DNA from 2 places in the Micromonospora sp. NPDC048898 genome. Region 1 is predicted to be linked to the other one. Evidence: riboswitches for the same ligand, from Rfam matches in the RefSeq annotation. Region 1 holds a riboswitch; the other holds the start of a gene.
What was found. A riboswitch is a leader RNA that binds a small molecule or an ion and turns the genes downstream of it on or off. The one in region 1 is predicted to bind cobalamin.

Region 2: another riboswitch for cobalamin. It lies ahead of cobN (cobaltochelatase subunit CobN); the one in region 1 lies ahead of ACGFIQ_RS25610 (prenyltransferase/squalene oxidase repeat-containing protein).

What each region holds. Positions count from the first base shown of each region.
Region 1 covers NZ_JBICUF010000011.1:161,688-168,813, forward strand. Annotated here, with positions in the region: gene ACGFIQ_RS25605 (hypothetical protein) at 1-426, opposite strand, end outside; gene ACGFIQ_RS25610 (prenyltransferase/squalene oxidase repeat-containing protein) at 420-1,469, opposite strand; cobalamin riboswitch at 1,557-1,705, opposite strand; gene ACGFIQ_RS25615 (GNAT family N-acetyltransferase) at 1,874-2,401, shown strand; gene tsaD (tRNA (adenosine(37)-N6)-threonylcarbamoyltransferase complex transferase subunit TsaD) at 2,368-3,441, opposite strand; gene def (peptide deformylase) at 3,438-3,992, opposite strand; gene alaS (alanine--tRNA ligase) at 4,044-6,728, shown strand; gene ACGFIQ_RS25635 (Fur family transcriptional regulator) at 6,740-7,126, opposite strand, start outside.
Region 2 covers NZ_JBICUF010000019.1:92,069-99,194, forward strand. Annotated here, with positions in the region: gene ACGFIQ_RS32065 (transcriptional regulator) at 40-999, shown strand; gene ACGFIQ_RS32070 (MBL fold metallo-hydrolase) at 1,011-1,718, opposite strand; gene ACGFIQ_RS32075 (inositol monophosphatase family protein) at 1,856-2,662, opposite strand; cobalamin riboswitch at 2,971-3,100, shown strand; gene cobN (cobaltochelatase subunit CobN) at 3,431-7,099, shown strand; gene ACGFIQ_RS32085 (VWA domain-containing protein) at 7,096-7,126, shown strand, end outside.

The sequences.
Region 1 (7,126 bases):
CGCGGGGTTGTAGCTGCTGGCCCCGAGGGTGCTGTAGGACCAGGTGCCGCCGGGTACGGCGTGCCAGTACGACCAGTACGCGCTGGCGGGTGGCGTGTTGACACACGGTTCGGCGGCGGGGAGGGGGTAGCCGTTGATGCGGCAGACGAAGGCCAGCCCCCACCGTTTCGTACCGGTGACGGCGAAGCCGGCCCCCTGCAACGCGGCGAGGCCGGTCGGTGGGTCCCCGAGCCGGCAGCCGGTCTGCACACCGAGGCCGAAGGCAGTGAGGTCGACCACCACAGTGACGCCCGCCCCCGGCGCACACGCTGCTGCGTGTGCAGCGCGCGGGATCGGATCGACCGCGACCAGACCGGCGCCGGCGACGACGGCCGCGAGGAGTAGCGCGATCCGTCGGCGAGCCGTCACCCGCGGGGCGGTCACCACGGCGCACACGCCAGGACGGGCGCGGTCAGCTGGGCGCCGGCGGCCGACAGGGTCGCGTACCCGGTGCCCGCCATGCCGGGTACGGCCTGCGCGGTCGCCCGAACAGCGGTGCTCGCGTCGAACCCACCCGAGGTGTACGCGATGGCACCACGATTGGCGGATGCCCCCGTGCAGTTCACCTGCAGGCTGATCAGGTGCTGGCGAGCGCGCAGCCACGGCAGCGATCGCCCGGCGGCGGACAGCGCCTGGGCGGCGAGTCCGGTGCTGTTCGCGTTGGGCACGCCGTTGGTGGAGAACGAGCCGTCGCTGTTCTGCACGGAAACGAGCCACTGCGCCGCCGAGGCCGCGACGAGTGGCCGGTCCGCCGCGAGCAGAGCCTGCACGGCCATCGCTGTCGCGTCGACATCGCTGACGCAGGTCGCCTGCCCGAAGAGCAGCGGGAAACCGCCGTCGGCGCACCGGCTCGCGGCCAGGAACGTGACCGCCGCCGGTGGTGCGCCCCCGGCGCGGTCCAACGCCAGCACCGCGAAGGACTGGGTGAACGCGCTGCTGTAGTCGCCGAACGCGGAACGGTCGGAGTATCGACCCGATGGTGTCAGCAGGCCGTTGAGGCGGGTGAGTAGGTCGACTCCGCCGAACGCCGCCGGGTTGAGACCCCGGACCTGGGCGCCGAGGGCGAGTTTCGCTGTCGCGCCCGCGTACGCCTCGGTGCCGTCTCCGATGTAGCCGGTGAGTACGGCGGGTTGGGCGAGCCACGACACGGCGTTGGCCGCAGTCGTGTCGGCCACCTTCGCTGCGGCGAAGGCGAACACCGCGTCGAGGGTGAGTCCTTGGTCGGGGTAGGCGACGCCGTCGAAGGTGACTTCGAAGCGTTCACCGTCTACTGCCTGGCGGGCGAGCCACCCGGCCGCGGCGTCGGCTTTGTTGAGGGTCGGCGGTGATGCTGACGCAGCTGACGGTGTGACCGTCAGAGTCAGCGTGAGGGCGGCGAGCGCGGCGGTCACGAGGATGCGTGCGCGGTGCCGGAGGGGGCGGTTGACCATGAAACGGCGCCTTTCCGGGCTCCGATGGTCCGAGACGACCCGACTCCGGTCGGGTGGCTCCGACCCGTGGGCCACGACGGGTGGGGGATGGTCCTGACGTGTGCGGACGGGTACTCGGGCTCGCGGCGTCACTACGTCTGTCGCCGCCTACCGTTGCGGGCCAGCGCCGGATTTCGACCGGACTTCCCCCATCAGCACACAGGTATGAAGTTGTGACGGACAGTGTCACCACTCGTGGTGCCACCGTCAATGTCTACGATCCGACGGTCGTCTCGATCCCAGCCGGTCGTCCGGCCGCCCGCCGTTGCCAGAACGGTGCATGGTCGGCACGATGCTCTGGTGAAGTCGATCGACCGCAGCATGGTCAGCGTCCAGATCCTCTCCACTCCGCACCGTCGGGCGGTATGAGCACAGTCCGGCTCGTCAACGGCAGGGCTATGCTCGCGGCCAGCGGCGAGCTGATGGCGATCTACGCGGCGGTCTTCTGTGTGCCGCCGTGGAACGAACCGCTCGAACGGGCCTGGGGTCTCGCAGATCGGCTCGCCGATTGGACCGAGAAACCCGGATTCGTTGGTGCGCTCGCTCACGCAGGCAACACTGTGACCGGGTTCGCGTTGGGCTACACCACACCGACCCCGTTCCCCAGCGACCGCTCCTACGGCCAGGTGCGCTCGGTTCTGGGGTCCACTGCCATCGCCGGGTTGTCCGGCCGGTTCGAGGTGGGCGAGCTTGCTGTCGCGCCGAATGCCCGCCGCGGTGGTCTCGGTCGGCGGCTACTCGACACTCTGGTCGGTGACCGCCCCGCATGGCTGCTCACCGTGCCGACGATCCCTGGAACGACGGCCTTCTATGACGCTGTCGGGTGGCAGAGGTTGGGGACTGGCAAGGGCATCACGATCTACACGAACGTGCCACTCGCACCGGTCGCCTGACGCCCGTCGCCGGGACCACCTAGCAGCGCGCCGCGCAGCACAGCGGACGGGTCGGGGCTGAGATCGAGCCGGTCGGGCGGGACGTCGGCGCGGACGAGGAGGTCTCCGACTGCGGCGATCATGGCGCCGTTGTCGGTGCAGAGCCGCGGTGAGGGAACCCGCAGGTGGATGCCGGCGTTGGCGCAGCGTTGTTCGGCGAGGGCGCGTACCCGGCTGTTGGCGGCGACGCCGCCGACGAGGAGCAAGGTGTCGACCTGGTGGTCGCGGCAGGCGGCGAGGGCCTTGCGGGTGAGCGTGTCGGCGACGGCCTCCTGGAACGAGGCGGCGACGTCGGCGACAGGCAGCGGACCGGTGTGCTGCTCGACGTGGCGGGCGACGGCGGTCTTGAGCCCGGAGAACGAGAACCGGTAGGGCGGGTCCTGCGGGCCGGTCATCGGGCGGGGAAACCTTATGGCGTTCGGGTCGCCGTCGCGGGCGATCCGGTCGATGACGGGTCCGCCGGGGTAGGGCAGGCCGAGCAGCCGTGCGACCTTGTCGAATGCCTCGCCGGCGGCGTCGTCGACGGTGTCGCCGAGGTGCACGACGGGGTCGCGGGCGAGGTCGCCGATCAGGAGCAGGCTGGTGTGGCCACCGGAGACGATGAGTGCGACGCATCGGGCCGGCAGTGGCCCGTGTTCGAGGACGTCGACGGCGGCGTGACCGGCGAGGTGGTGCACGCCGTAGAGGGGGACGCCGAGGCTCAGCGCGTACGCCTTGCCGGCGGCGAGGCCGACCTGGACGGCGGTGGCGAGACCAGGGCCGGCGGTGGCGGCGACCGCGCCGATGTCGGCGAAGCCGATTCCGGCCTGGTGCAGCGCGTGGTCGACCATGGGGGTGATGGCGTGCAGGTGGGCGCGGGCGGCGATCTCGGGGACGACGCCGCCGAAGCGGGCGTGTTCGTCCATGCTCGTGGCGAGCGCGTCGCCGAGCAGGATGCCGTCGGCGACGATGCCGACGCCGGTCTCGTCGCAGGACGTTTCGATGCCGAGGACGACTGTCACGCGTCGGTGTCCTGGGGGACGCCGGCGCCGACGCCGGGGTGCTCGGCGCTGGCCGCGAGGAGCTGCTTGCGTAGTTTGACGGGCAGCCGGTCGACGTAGGCGAGACCATCGAGGTGATCGACCTCGTGCTGGAAGCACCGGGCGAGGGTGCCGGTGCCCTCCAGGCGGATCGGCTGACCGTGCAGGTCGACGCCAGTGACGGAGGCGGTGGCGGACCTCGCCAGGTCGGCGCGTTGCCCCGGCACGGACAGGCAGCCCTCGGAGTCGATCACCAGCTCCCGCTGCTCGGGCAGGTGCAGCACCGGGTTGATCACGTGGGCGACGGTGTGGATGTCGGTGGCGTCGGGGCAATCGACGACGAAGATCCGGGCATCGACGCCGATCTGGTTGGCGGCCAGGCCCACCCCGTGGGCGGCGTACATGCTGGCGAACATGTCGTCGACCAGCGCGGCGAGCGCGTCGTCGAACACGGTCACCGGGGCGCACCGGCGGTGCAGGACCGGGGTGCCGTAACGGGTGATCGGCCTCGGGGTGCCGACATGCCTCTCCATAGCTGCCCATAGTATGCAATTGCAAAACTATGGCAGTAGGGGAGTGCTCTGGTGCGGACGGCGGAGATCAAGCGGCGGTACCTCGCGCACTTCGAGGCGAATGGCCACACCGTGGTGCCGTCCGCTCCGCTGCCCGCCATCAGCGACCCGAACCTGCTGTTCGTCAACGCCGGGATGGTGCAGTTCGTCCCGTACTTCCTGGGTCAGCAGACTCCCGCGTACCAGCGGGCGGTCAGCGTGCAGAAGTGCATCCGCACACCGGACATCGACGAGGTCGGCAAGACCAGCCGGCACGGCACGTTCTTCCAGATGAACGGCAACTTCTCCTTCGGCGACTACTTCAAGGCCGGCGCGATCCCGCTCGCCTGGGACCTGGTCACCAAGTCGCAGGCCGACGGTGGGTTCGGCCTGGACCCGGAGCGCGTCTGGCCGACGATCTACCTCGACGACGACGAGGCGTACGAGATCTGGCGGTCGGTGGGTGTGCCCGCCGAGCGGATCGTGCGCCGGGGCAAGGCGGACAACTTCTGGTCGATGGGCATTCCCGGGCCGTGCGGCCCGTGCTCCGAGCTCTTCTACGACCGCGGCCCGGAGTACGGCCGCGAGGGCGGCCCGGCGGTCGACGAGGACCGCTACATGGAGTTCTGGAACCTCGTCTTCATGCAGTTCGAGCGGGGTCCGGGCACCACCAAGGACGACTACCCGATCCTGGGCGACCTGCCGGCGAAGAACATCGACACCGGCATGGGCCTGGAGCGGATGGCGTCAATCCTGCAGGGTGTGGACAACCTGTACGAGATCGACGAGGTCCGGCCGATCCTGGCCCGCGCCGCGGAGCTGACCGGCAAGCGCTACGGGGCGCACTCCGGGCACGTGGCCAGCGAGTCGCACCCTGACGACGTCCGGCTGCGGGTGATCGCGGACCACGTGCGGACGGCGTTGATCCTGATCGGCGACGGGGTGACCCCGTCGAACGAGGGGCGTGGGTACGTGCTGCGGCGGATCATGCGGCGGGCGATCCGGTCGATCCGGCTGCTGGGCTGGCAGGAGCGGGCGCTGCCCGAGTTGCTGCCGGTGGCCCGGGACTGCATGGCGCCGTCGTACCCGGAGCTGGCGACCGACTTCGACCGGATCGCGGACTACGCGTACGCGGAGGAGGAGGCGTTCCTGTCCACCCTGCGTGCCGGCACCACGATCCTGGACACGGCGATCGCGGAGACCCGTACGGCGGGTGGTTCGGCGTTGTCGGGGGCGAAGGCGTTCCAGTTGCACGACACGTACGGCTTCCCGATCGATCTGACTTTGGAGATCGCCGCGGAGCAGGGCCTCGCTGTCGACGACGAGGGGTTCCGCCGGCTGATGGCCGACCAGCGGACCCGGGCCAAGGCGGACGCGCAGGCCCGCAAGACCGGCCACGTCGACCTGTCGGCGTACCGCTCGGTGCTCGACGCGCACGGGCCGACGGACTGGCAGGCGTACCAGACCCTCGACACCGACTCGACGGTTCTCGGGCTCCTCAACAGTGACGGCGCGCCGGTTCCCGTCGCGGATTCGGGTGAGATCGTCGGGGTGTTCCTCGACCGGACCCCGTTCTACGCCGAGTCCGGCGGCCAGCACGCCGACGCCGGCGTCCTCACCGGCGACAACGTGCGCGCCGAGGTGCTCGACGTGCAACGACCGATCAAGGGCCTCGTCGTCCATCAGGTCCGGATCACCGCCGGCACCCTCGCCGTCGGCGACCAGATTCACGCGGCCGTCGACCCGCAGTGGCGACTCGGCGCCCGGCAGGCCCACTCCGGCACCCACGTGGTGCACGCCGCCCTGTGGCACGTCCTCGGACCGAGCGCGCTGCAGTCCGGCTCATTCAACCGGCCCGGCTATCTCCGGCTCGACTTCTCCGCGCCGAGCGGCCTCTCGCCGGCCACCCGCAGCGAGGTCGAGGAGGTCGCCAACCTGGCAATCCGCGACGACCTGCCGGTCCACGCCCGGTACATGCCGCTGCCCGAGGCCCGGCAGCTCGGCGCGCTCGCCCTGTTCGGCGAGACCTACGACGACACCGTCCGCGTCGTCGACATCGGAGGTGATTGGTCCCGGGAGCTCTGCGGCGGCACCCACGTCGACCGGTCGGCGCAGATCGGCGCGCTCGCCATCACCTCCGAGTCCTCCGTCGGTGCCGGACAGCGTCGGGTCGAGGCCGTCACCGGGATCGAGGCCTTCCGCTACCTGGCCCGCGAACGGGATCTGGTCACCGGCCTCGCCGATCAGCTGCGCGCCCCACGGGAGGAACTGCCCGACCGGATCACTGCACTGGTCAGCCGGGCCAAGGCCGCCGAGCGTCGGGCCGAACAGCTTCAACTTCAGCTCACCCAGGCCCAGGCCCGGACCGTGGCCGGCAATGCCGAGGACATCGCCGGAACCGCGTACGCGGTCAGCACCGACCTCGCCGGCGCTGACCCTCGCCAACTCGCTGAGCTGATCGGGCATGAACTACCGCAAGACCGTCCTGGGGTCGTGGTGGTCGCGCCCACGTCGAACGGCACGATGCGCCTCGTGGTGGCGGTCAACGACGCGGCGGCCGATCGCGGCACGTCGGCGGTACACCTGGTCAAGACCGCCCTCGGCGGGCGCGGCGGCGGCAGTGCCAGCCTCGCCCAGGGCGGCCAGCCCGGGGGACGGCCGGATCAGGTCGTCGATCTGGTGCGGGACCTGCTGCGCTCAGCTGGCGAAGCAACGTGACGCGTGTCTCCTCAGCAGGTGTCGCACCGCCCATAGACCACCACGCCGCTGGAGCGCCCCGCCGGGTCGGCGCTGAAACCGGCCGCGCCGGCCGCCTGCACCGCAGTGAGTACCGCACCGGGCGCGATGTGGCAGATTCGTTCGCAGTTGGTGCAGACGGCGTGGTGCTGCGGATGGTCGGCGAACCCGTAGGTCATCGCTGCGCTGACCGGCACCGCGTGCAACTCTCCCAGCTCGGTCAGGTGCACCAGCACGCGGTGCACCGTCGTCAGGTCGACCCGCAGACCGTTGCGCCGGACGCGTTCATGGACCTGTGCGGCGCTCAGGTGTGGCCGGTCGGACGGGGCTTCCACGAGCACTGTCAGCACCGCCTGCCGGGCCGGCGTCTGACGCAGTCC
Region 2 (7,126 bases), on a different contig from region 1:
TATGCGGCGCCGCCCTACAGTTTCGGCTGGAGGCGAAACGTGGCGGTGTTCCTGGTCGACGCCGAAGTGATGGCGCAGGCGCGTTTCGGCACTTCGCAGCTCGCCGAGACGTTGGGGGCGCTGAATATCCTGCGCCGAGGTCAGCCGCTTCCGTGGCATCGGGTCTGGCGGGACCAGCATGTCGATGCGTTTCAGGGCTGTCTCGACGAGGACCCGGTGACCAGGGTCCTCTTGGCGCACGCGATATCGGCCTCCTGGATGGCTGACTTCCTGACGGTGCCGCCCGCCCGCCCGGACATGACGCTGGATGACGAACTCGTGGAGCTGGAGTCGCTGCCGGATGACCGAATCCGTGCCGATCTGGCCCACGTACGTTCCCCGCTGGCCCCGGAACTGCGGGTTTCGGGGTTAGCGAGCCGGATGGCCGCCCTGGTGCGCTGGGTCTGGCACCACACGATCGAGGCGGACTGGCCGCGCCGCCAGTCGGTGCTGCGGGCCGACGTGGTGTCCCGGATCTCTCGTCTGGGCAGGGACGGATGGTCCGGGGTCATCAACGACATGCGGCCCGGCATGCGCTGGCTGGGCAACGGCCGACTGCAGGTCGAGGAGCGGCCCTACCCACCGTCCGACGTCCGGGGCGGGACGCTGACGTTCTTCGCGGCCCACTGCCGGGGAGGCTGGATCTCCTGGAGGTTGCCCGACCGCTTCGGGATCGTCTATCCGGTGGCGGGAATCTTCGCCGAGGCGGCTCTCCGCACACCGGAATCTCTGCGCCGCCTGCTCGGGAACGCGCGGAGCATGATTCTGGTGCAGGCAGCTGAGCCGGTCAGCACCACGGCCGTGGTCGCCGCGACCCGGCTGCCGCTCGGTACCGTCGGTGGTCACCTGCGGGTGCTGACGGAGGCCGGTCTGCTCCAGAAGCGCCGGTCGGGCCGGGAGGTCCTCTACTGGTGGACGGATGCGGCGCGGGCGCTCGTGGCCGGAGCCTCATCGTTCTGACAGGGCATGGGTCAGGTGCCGTCGACGGCCGAGCGGGTCTGCTCACGTGTCATCGGCTCGGCGTGGCTGGAGACGTACCAGTCGTAGGTGTCGTCGAGCAGACGCCGGACCAGAGCCAGGTCAGGACCGTCCTCCGGGCGGCGCAGGTGTGCCGGCGGCGGGTAGAAGCAGTCGCCCAGCAGCATGACGCCCGAGTCCGGCACCAGCACCACCGTCGAGTCCGGTGCGTGGCCGCCGCCGACGTGACGTAGCTCGACCCCGACCGGCAGCTCGTCCACGTCGGCGAAGACCCGGGCGGGCGGCAGGACGGCGAAGTCCTCCCACGATTCCACCGCGAGCGCCCGAGCCCGGAAGCTCGGGCCGAGGCGTGGATCGGCGCGTACCTGCTCGCGCAGATAGTGGTGGCTCCACGGGCGGGCGGCCTCGGCGCGCAGCAGCGGTACGGCCGTCTCGTGCCCGACGATCTCGACTCCCGGCCAGGCGCAGGCGCCCCAGACGTGGTCCCAGTGGTGGTGGGTGTAGACGAGCCAGCGCGGCTGGGGTAGCCCGGCGGCCGTCAGCGCGGCCTGGATCTCCCGGGCGTGCGCGGGGCTCTGCCCGGCGTCGATCAGCACACTGCCGCGCTCGTCGGCGACGACTGCGACACCGGCCTGGACCGCCTCCGGGTCCGGGTCGCCCGGGCAGAGCCAGACCCGACCGGCGAGGTGGTGGAATCGCATGGCGACGATGGTGATCGACCCCCGAGATCTTTCGCGGACGCTGTTCCGGCGGTCACCGATCCTAGATAACCGGGCCGCTTGCCACCGCCACAAGCACCGAGGCAGGCTACGACCCCTCATGATCCGCGAGTCACAACCTAGCCGGGTGCCGCACGTTCGAGTGATCGTTGGACGAGCGTGAGGACGGGCGGTAGGAGCAGGTCGTTGCCACCGATCGTGGCGACGGAGTGCACGCTGTGGGGGGTGCCGTCGAAGTCGACGACCAGGGCGCCCGCCTCTCGGGCGACCACGACACCCGCGACGGTGTCCCAGGGCTTGTTGCTGAGCATGATGAACGCGTCGATCCTGCCGTGAGCCAACCAGGCGAGGTCGATTGCGGCAGACCCGTGCATGCGGATCCGTTGGACGTGCCGGGTGAGCTGCTCGGTGATGGCGAGTCGTTCGGCGTTCTTCCGGCTGGCCCCAGTGCCGACCGCGTAGTCGCCGATGGCGACGACGGCGTCCCTGAGGTCGGTGACCCGGCTGGCCTGAATGCGTCGATTGTTGGCGTAGGCACCGTGCCCCCTGGTGGCGTGGTAGCGGGTGCCGAGGAACGGCAGGTCGATGACGCCGAGGACGGCGTCTGTGTCGTGGATGAGGCCGAGGGAGATCCCGCACAGGGGTGAGCCGTGGACGAAGTTGACGGTGCCGTCGACGGGGTCGAGTGCCCAGGTCAGTGTGCTGGTGTCGCCGCTGCTCCCGTACTCCTCGCCGAGGAAAGCGATATCAGGCGCCTTGGCGGCCAGATGCTCGCGGACCGCCCTCTCGATGGCGTAGTCCACCTCGGAAGCCATGTCGCGCTCACCCTTGAAGGTCAGCGCACCGGGCTGGAGCGTCCGCATCAGGTCGTGCGCCAGGTCCACGGCCTCCTGCGCGAGGGGGAGGAGGCGGGCGTAGTCGGTCATAGCTGGCGGCTGCGCTCCCAGAGTGAGGTGAACATCTCGTCGAATATCGGGTAGAGGCCGGAGGTGCCCGCGCTGCGTTCGATGAACCATTGTCGGACAGTCGACGCCCCGCATCCGCGGTAGCACGCCCGTTTTCTCGGCTGGCTGTCACTGACTCGCCGGCCGCGCCGGCTCGCCGTCTCGTGGTCAGGCAACCCCGCGCGCCTATATTTTCCCAGGTCAATGTGATGAGCGCGGCCGGGCGACGCCGGGGCCGGCGTTGACCGGCGGCGCGGCGGTGTGGCAGCATTCGCGGCCTGACGGCAGTGAAGGAAGTCGGTGCGATTCCGACGCGGTCCCGCCACTGTCACCGGGGAGTGATCCCCCCTCGTGAGTCACGGCCGTGTGTCTGCGGCTGGAAGGCCGGGGGAGAGCGTCGATCCGGAAGCCAGGATACTTCGGCCGTCGGGACGTACCCCAGGGCGTGGACACCCGAGGAGGACCCGATGACGCACGGCGTCTCATTCATCGACGAGCATCGTCATGACCCGCATCGCGGGCGACACACCGCACCCGGAACCGGCCGCGCCCGCACGGCTGGCGCCGGTTGCCTCGACGCACGCCAGGCCGCTGGCTTCCGCTACCGCTGAGTTGAGCGCCCGCCGCTGACCGGCTCCGACGCCCGCGTCGACGAGTCCGGCAGCGCCGTCGTACCGGCTGACGCCGCACCCACCCGCTTCGTCCAGGTCGCCCCCGCAGCGGCCAGGGCGTCACTCTCCGGAGCCCGCCGTGCGCATCCTGCTGCTCTCCACCGCCGACACCGACCTGCTGGCCGCCCGCGCCAGCGGCGCCGACTACCGGCTCGCCAACCCCGCCCGGGTCACCGCCGACGAGGTGCCCGCCCTGCTCGACGGAGTCGCCCTCGTCGTCGTACGCCTGCTCGGCGGTCGACAGGCGTGGCCGGACGGCCTCGCCACGGTGCTCGGCACCGGGGTACCGACGGTCGTGCTCGGCGGCGAGGCGCTGCCCGACGCGGAGCTGATGGCCATCTCCACAGTGCCGTCCGGGGTCGTCACCCAGGCGCTGTCGTACCTGGTCGAGGGCGGGCCGGACAACCTGGCGCAACTGGCCCGGTTCCTCTCCGACACGGTGCTGCTCACCGGCGAGGGGTTCGCCCCGCCCACACCCACCCCGGCGTACGGCGTGCACGGCGAACACCCGACCGACCCGGACCGGCCCACCGTGGGGATCGTCTTCTACCGGGCGCACGCCCTCGCCGGCAACACCGGATTCGTCGACGTACTCGCGGACGCGGTCCGCGAAGCCGGCGGCAATCCGCTGCCGATCTTCTGCGGCTCGCTGCGCGGGCTGACCACCGGCGCCGGCCCGCTCGGGCTGTTCGCCCGCTGCGACGCGCTGCTGGTCACCGTGCTCGCCGCCGGCGGTGCGGTCGCCGCGGACGCCTCCGGAGGCGGCGACGAGGACGCCTGGGACGTCGGCGCCCTGGCCGCCCTGGACGTGCCGGTCATCCAGGCGCTCTGCCTGACCAGCACCCGGGCGCAGTGGGAGGCCAGCGACGCCGGGCTGTCCCCGTTGGACGCGGCGATGCAGGTGGCCATCCCCGAGTTCGACGGTCGGATCGTCACCGTGCCGTTCTCGTTCAAGCAGATCGACGCCGACGGCCTGTCCGTCTACGCCGCCGACCCCGAGCGGGCCGCCCGGGTCGCCGGGATCGCGGTGCGCCACGCCCGGCTGCGCTACGTGCCCAACGCCGACAAGCGGATCGCCGTGGTGCTCAGCTCGTACCCCACCAAGCACTCCCGGGTCGGCAACGCCGTCGGGCTGGACACCCCGGTCTCGGCGGTCCGGCTGCTCGCGGCGCTGGTCGACGCCGGCTACCACCTGGGCGACGCGCCGGTGCCCGACGACGGTGACGCGCTGATCCACGCGCTGATCGCCGCCGGAGGCCACGACGTGGAGTGGCTCACCCCGGAGCAGTTGGCCGCCGCCGAGGCCCGGATACCGGGGTCGACGTACCGGCGGTGGTTCGACCAGATCCCGGCCGAGCTGCGCGAACGGATGCGGGAGCACTGGGGTGAGCCGCCCGGCGAGCTGTACACCGAGAGCGGGGACATCGTCCTCGCCGGGCTGCGCTTCGGCAACGTGGTGTTGCTGATCCAACCGCCGCGCGGCTTCGGGGAGAACCCGATCGCCATCTACCACGACCCGGACCTCCCGCCGAGTCACCACTACCTGGCCGCGTACCGCTGGTTGGCCGCTCCGAGCGCGGACGGCGGCTTCGGCGCGGACGCCGTGGTGCACCTGGGCAAGCACGGCACCCTGGAGTGGCTGCCCGGCAAGGGCCTCGGCCTGGCCGCCGACTGCGCGCCCGACGCGGTCCTCACCGACCTGCCGCTGGTCTACCCGTTCATCGTCAACGACCCCGGCGAGGGCACCCAGGCCAAGCGGCGGGCGCACGCCGTGGTGATCGACCACCTGGTGCCGCCGATGGCCCGCGCCGAGACCTACGGCGACCTGGCCAAACTGGAGCAACTGCTCGACGAGTACGCGACGGTGCAGGCGCTCGACCCGGCGAAGGTGCCCACCGTGCGGGCGCAGATCTGGGACCTCGTCCGCGCCGCCGAGCTGCACCACGACCTGCACGCCGAGGCGATGCCCGACGCGGACGACTTCGACGACTTCGTGCTGCACCTCGACGGGTACCTGTGCGAGGTCAAGGACGTGCAGATCCGCGACGGGCTGCACATCCTCGCCGACGCGCCCACCGGTGAGCCCCGGGTCAACCTGGTCCTCGCGGTGCTGCGCGCACCGCAGATCTGGGGCGGCGCCCGCGCCCTGCCCGGCCTGCGGCAGGCGCTCGCCGTTGCGTACTCCCTCGACGAGCAGGAACTGCTCGCGGCACCTGGCGAACGACTGGCGCTGCCCACCGCGCTGACCGACGTGGTGGACGGGCCGGCCGGCACCGCCGCCGACGCGATCGACCTGATCGAGGCCCTGGCCCGACGGTTGGTCCTCGGCATGGAGACCCTGGACTGGGCCGTGGACGGGGTCGACGCGGTGGTGGCCGAGGTGACCGGGCAGCCCATCCCGGACGTCGCGGCGGTGCTGCACTTCGCCGCCACCGAGCTGGTGCCCCGGCTCGGCCGGACCACCGACGAGCTGACCAACACCCTCGGCGCGCTCGACGGCCGGTTCGTGCCGCCCGGCCCGTCCGGCTCACCGACCCGGGGCCTGGTCAACGTGCTGCCCACCGGGCGCAACTTCTACTCCGTCGACCCGAAGGCCATCCCCAGCCGCAACGCCTGGGACGTCGGGGTGGCCCTCGCCGACTCGCTGCTGGCCCGGCACCTCGCCGACACCGGGGCGTACCCCCGCTCGGTGGGTTTGACCGTGTGGGGCACCAGCGCGATGCGCACCCAGGGCGACGACATCGCCGAGGTGCTGGCGCTGCTGGGCTGCCGGCCGGTGTGGGACGAGCGGTCCCGGCGGGTCACCGGCATCGAGGTGGTGCCGACCGCCGAGCTGGGCCGGCCCCGCGTCGACGTGACAGTGCGCATCTCCGGTTTCTTCCGCGACGCGTTCCCGCACGTGGTGGCGCTGCTCGACGACGCCGTGCGGCAGGTCGCGGCCCTGGACGAGCCGGAGGCGGAGAACTACCTGCGGGCGCACGTCGCCGCCGACCTCGCCGAGCACGGCGACGAGCGGCGGGCCACCGCCCGGATCTTCGGCTCCAAGCCCGGGGCGTACGGCGCCGGCCTGCTGCCGCTGATCGACGCCCGGACCTGGCGCAGCGACGCCGACCTGGCCGAGGTGTACGCGGTGTGGGGCGGCTACGCCTACGGCCGGGGCCTGGACGGGCGGGAGGCGCGCGCCGACATGGAGCGCTCGTTCGCCCGGATCGCGGTGGCGGTGAAGAACCAGGACACCCGCGAGCACGACATCGTCGACTCCGACGACTACTTCCAGTACCACGGCGGGATGGTGGCGATGGTCCGCCACCTCACCGGGACGTCACCGCAGGCGTACGTGGGTGACTCGGCGATGCCGCACGACGTGCGCACCCGCACGCTGGGCGAGGAGACCCGGCGGGTGTTCCGAGCCCGGGTGGTCAACCCGAAGTGGATCGCGGCGATGCGCCGGCACGGCTACAAGGGCGCGTTCGAGCTGGCGGCCACAGTGGACTACCTGTTCGGCTACGACGCCACCGCCGGCGTCGTCGACGACTGGATGTACGAGCACCTGGCCGCCGCGTACCTCTTCGACGACACCACCCGCGAGTTCCTGGAGCGGTCCAACCCGTGGGCGCTGCGCGGCATCACCGAGCGCCTGTTGGAGGCCGCCGACCGGGGGCTGTGGGCCAAACCCGAGCCGGCCACCCTGGACCGGCTGCGCGACACGTACCTGGCCAGTGAGGGCGATCTGGAGGACCGGGCATGAGCGTGACCACTTACCCGTTCAGTGCGG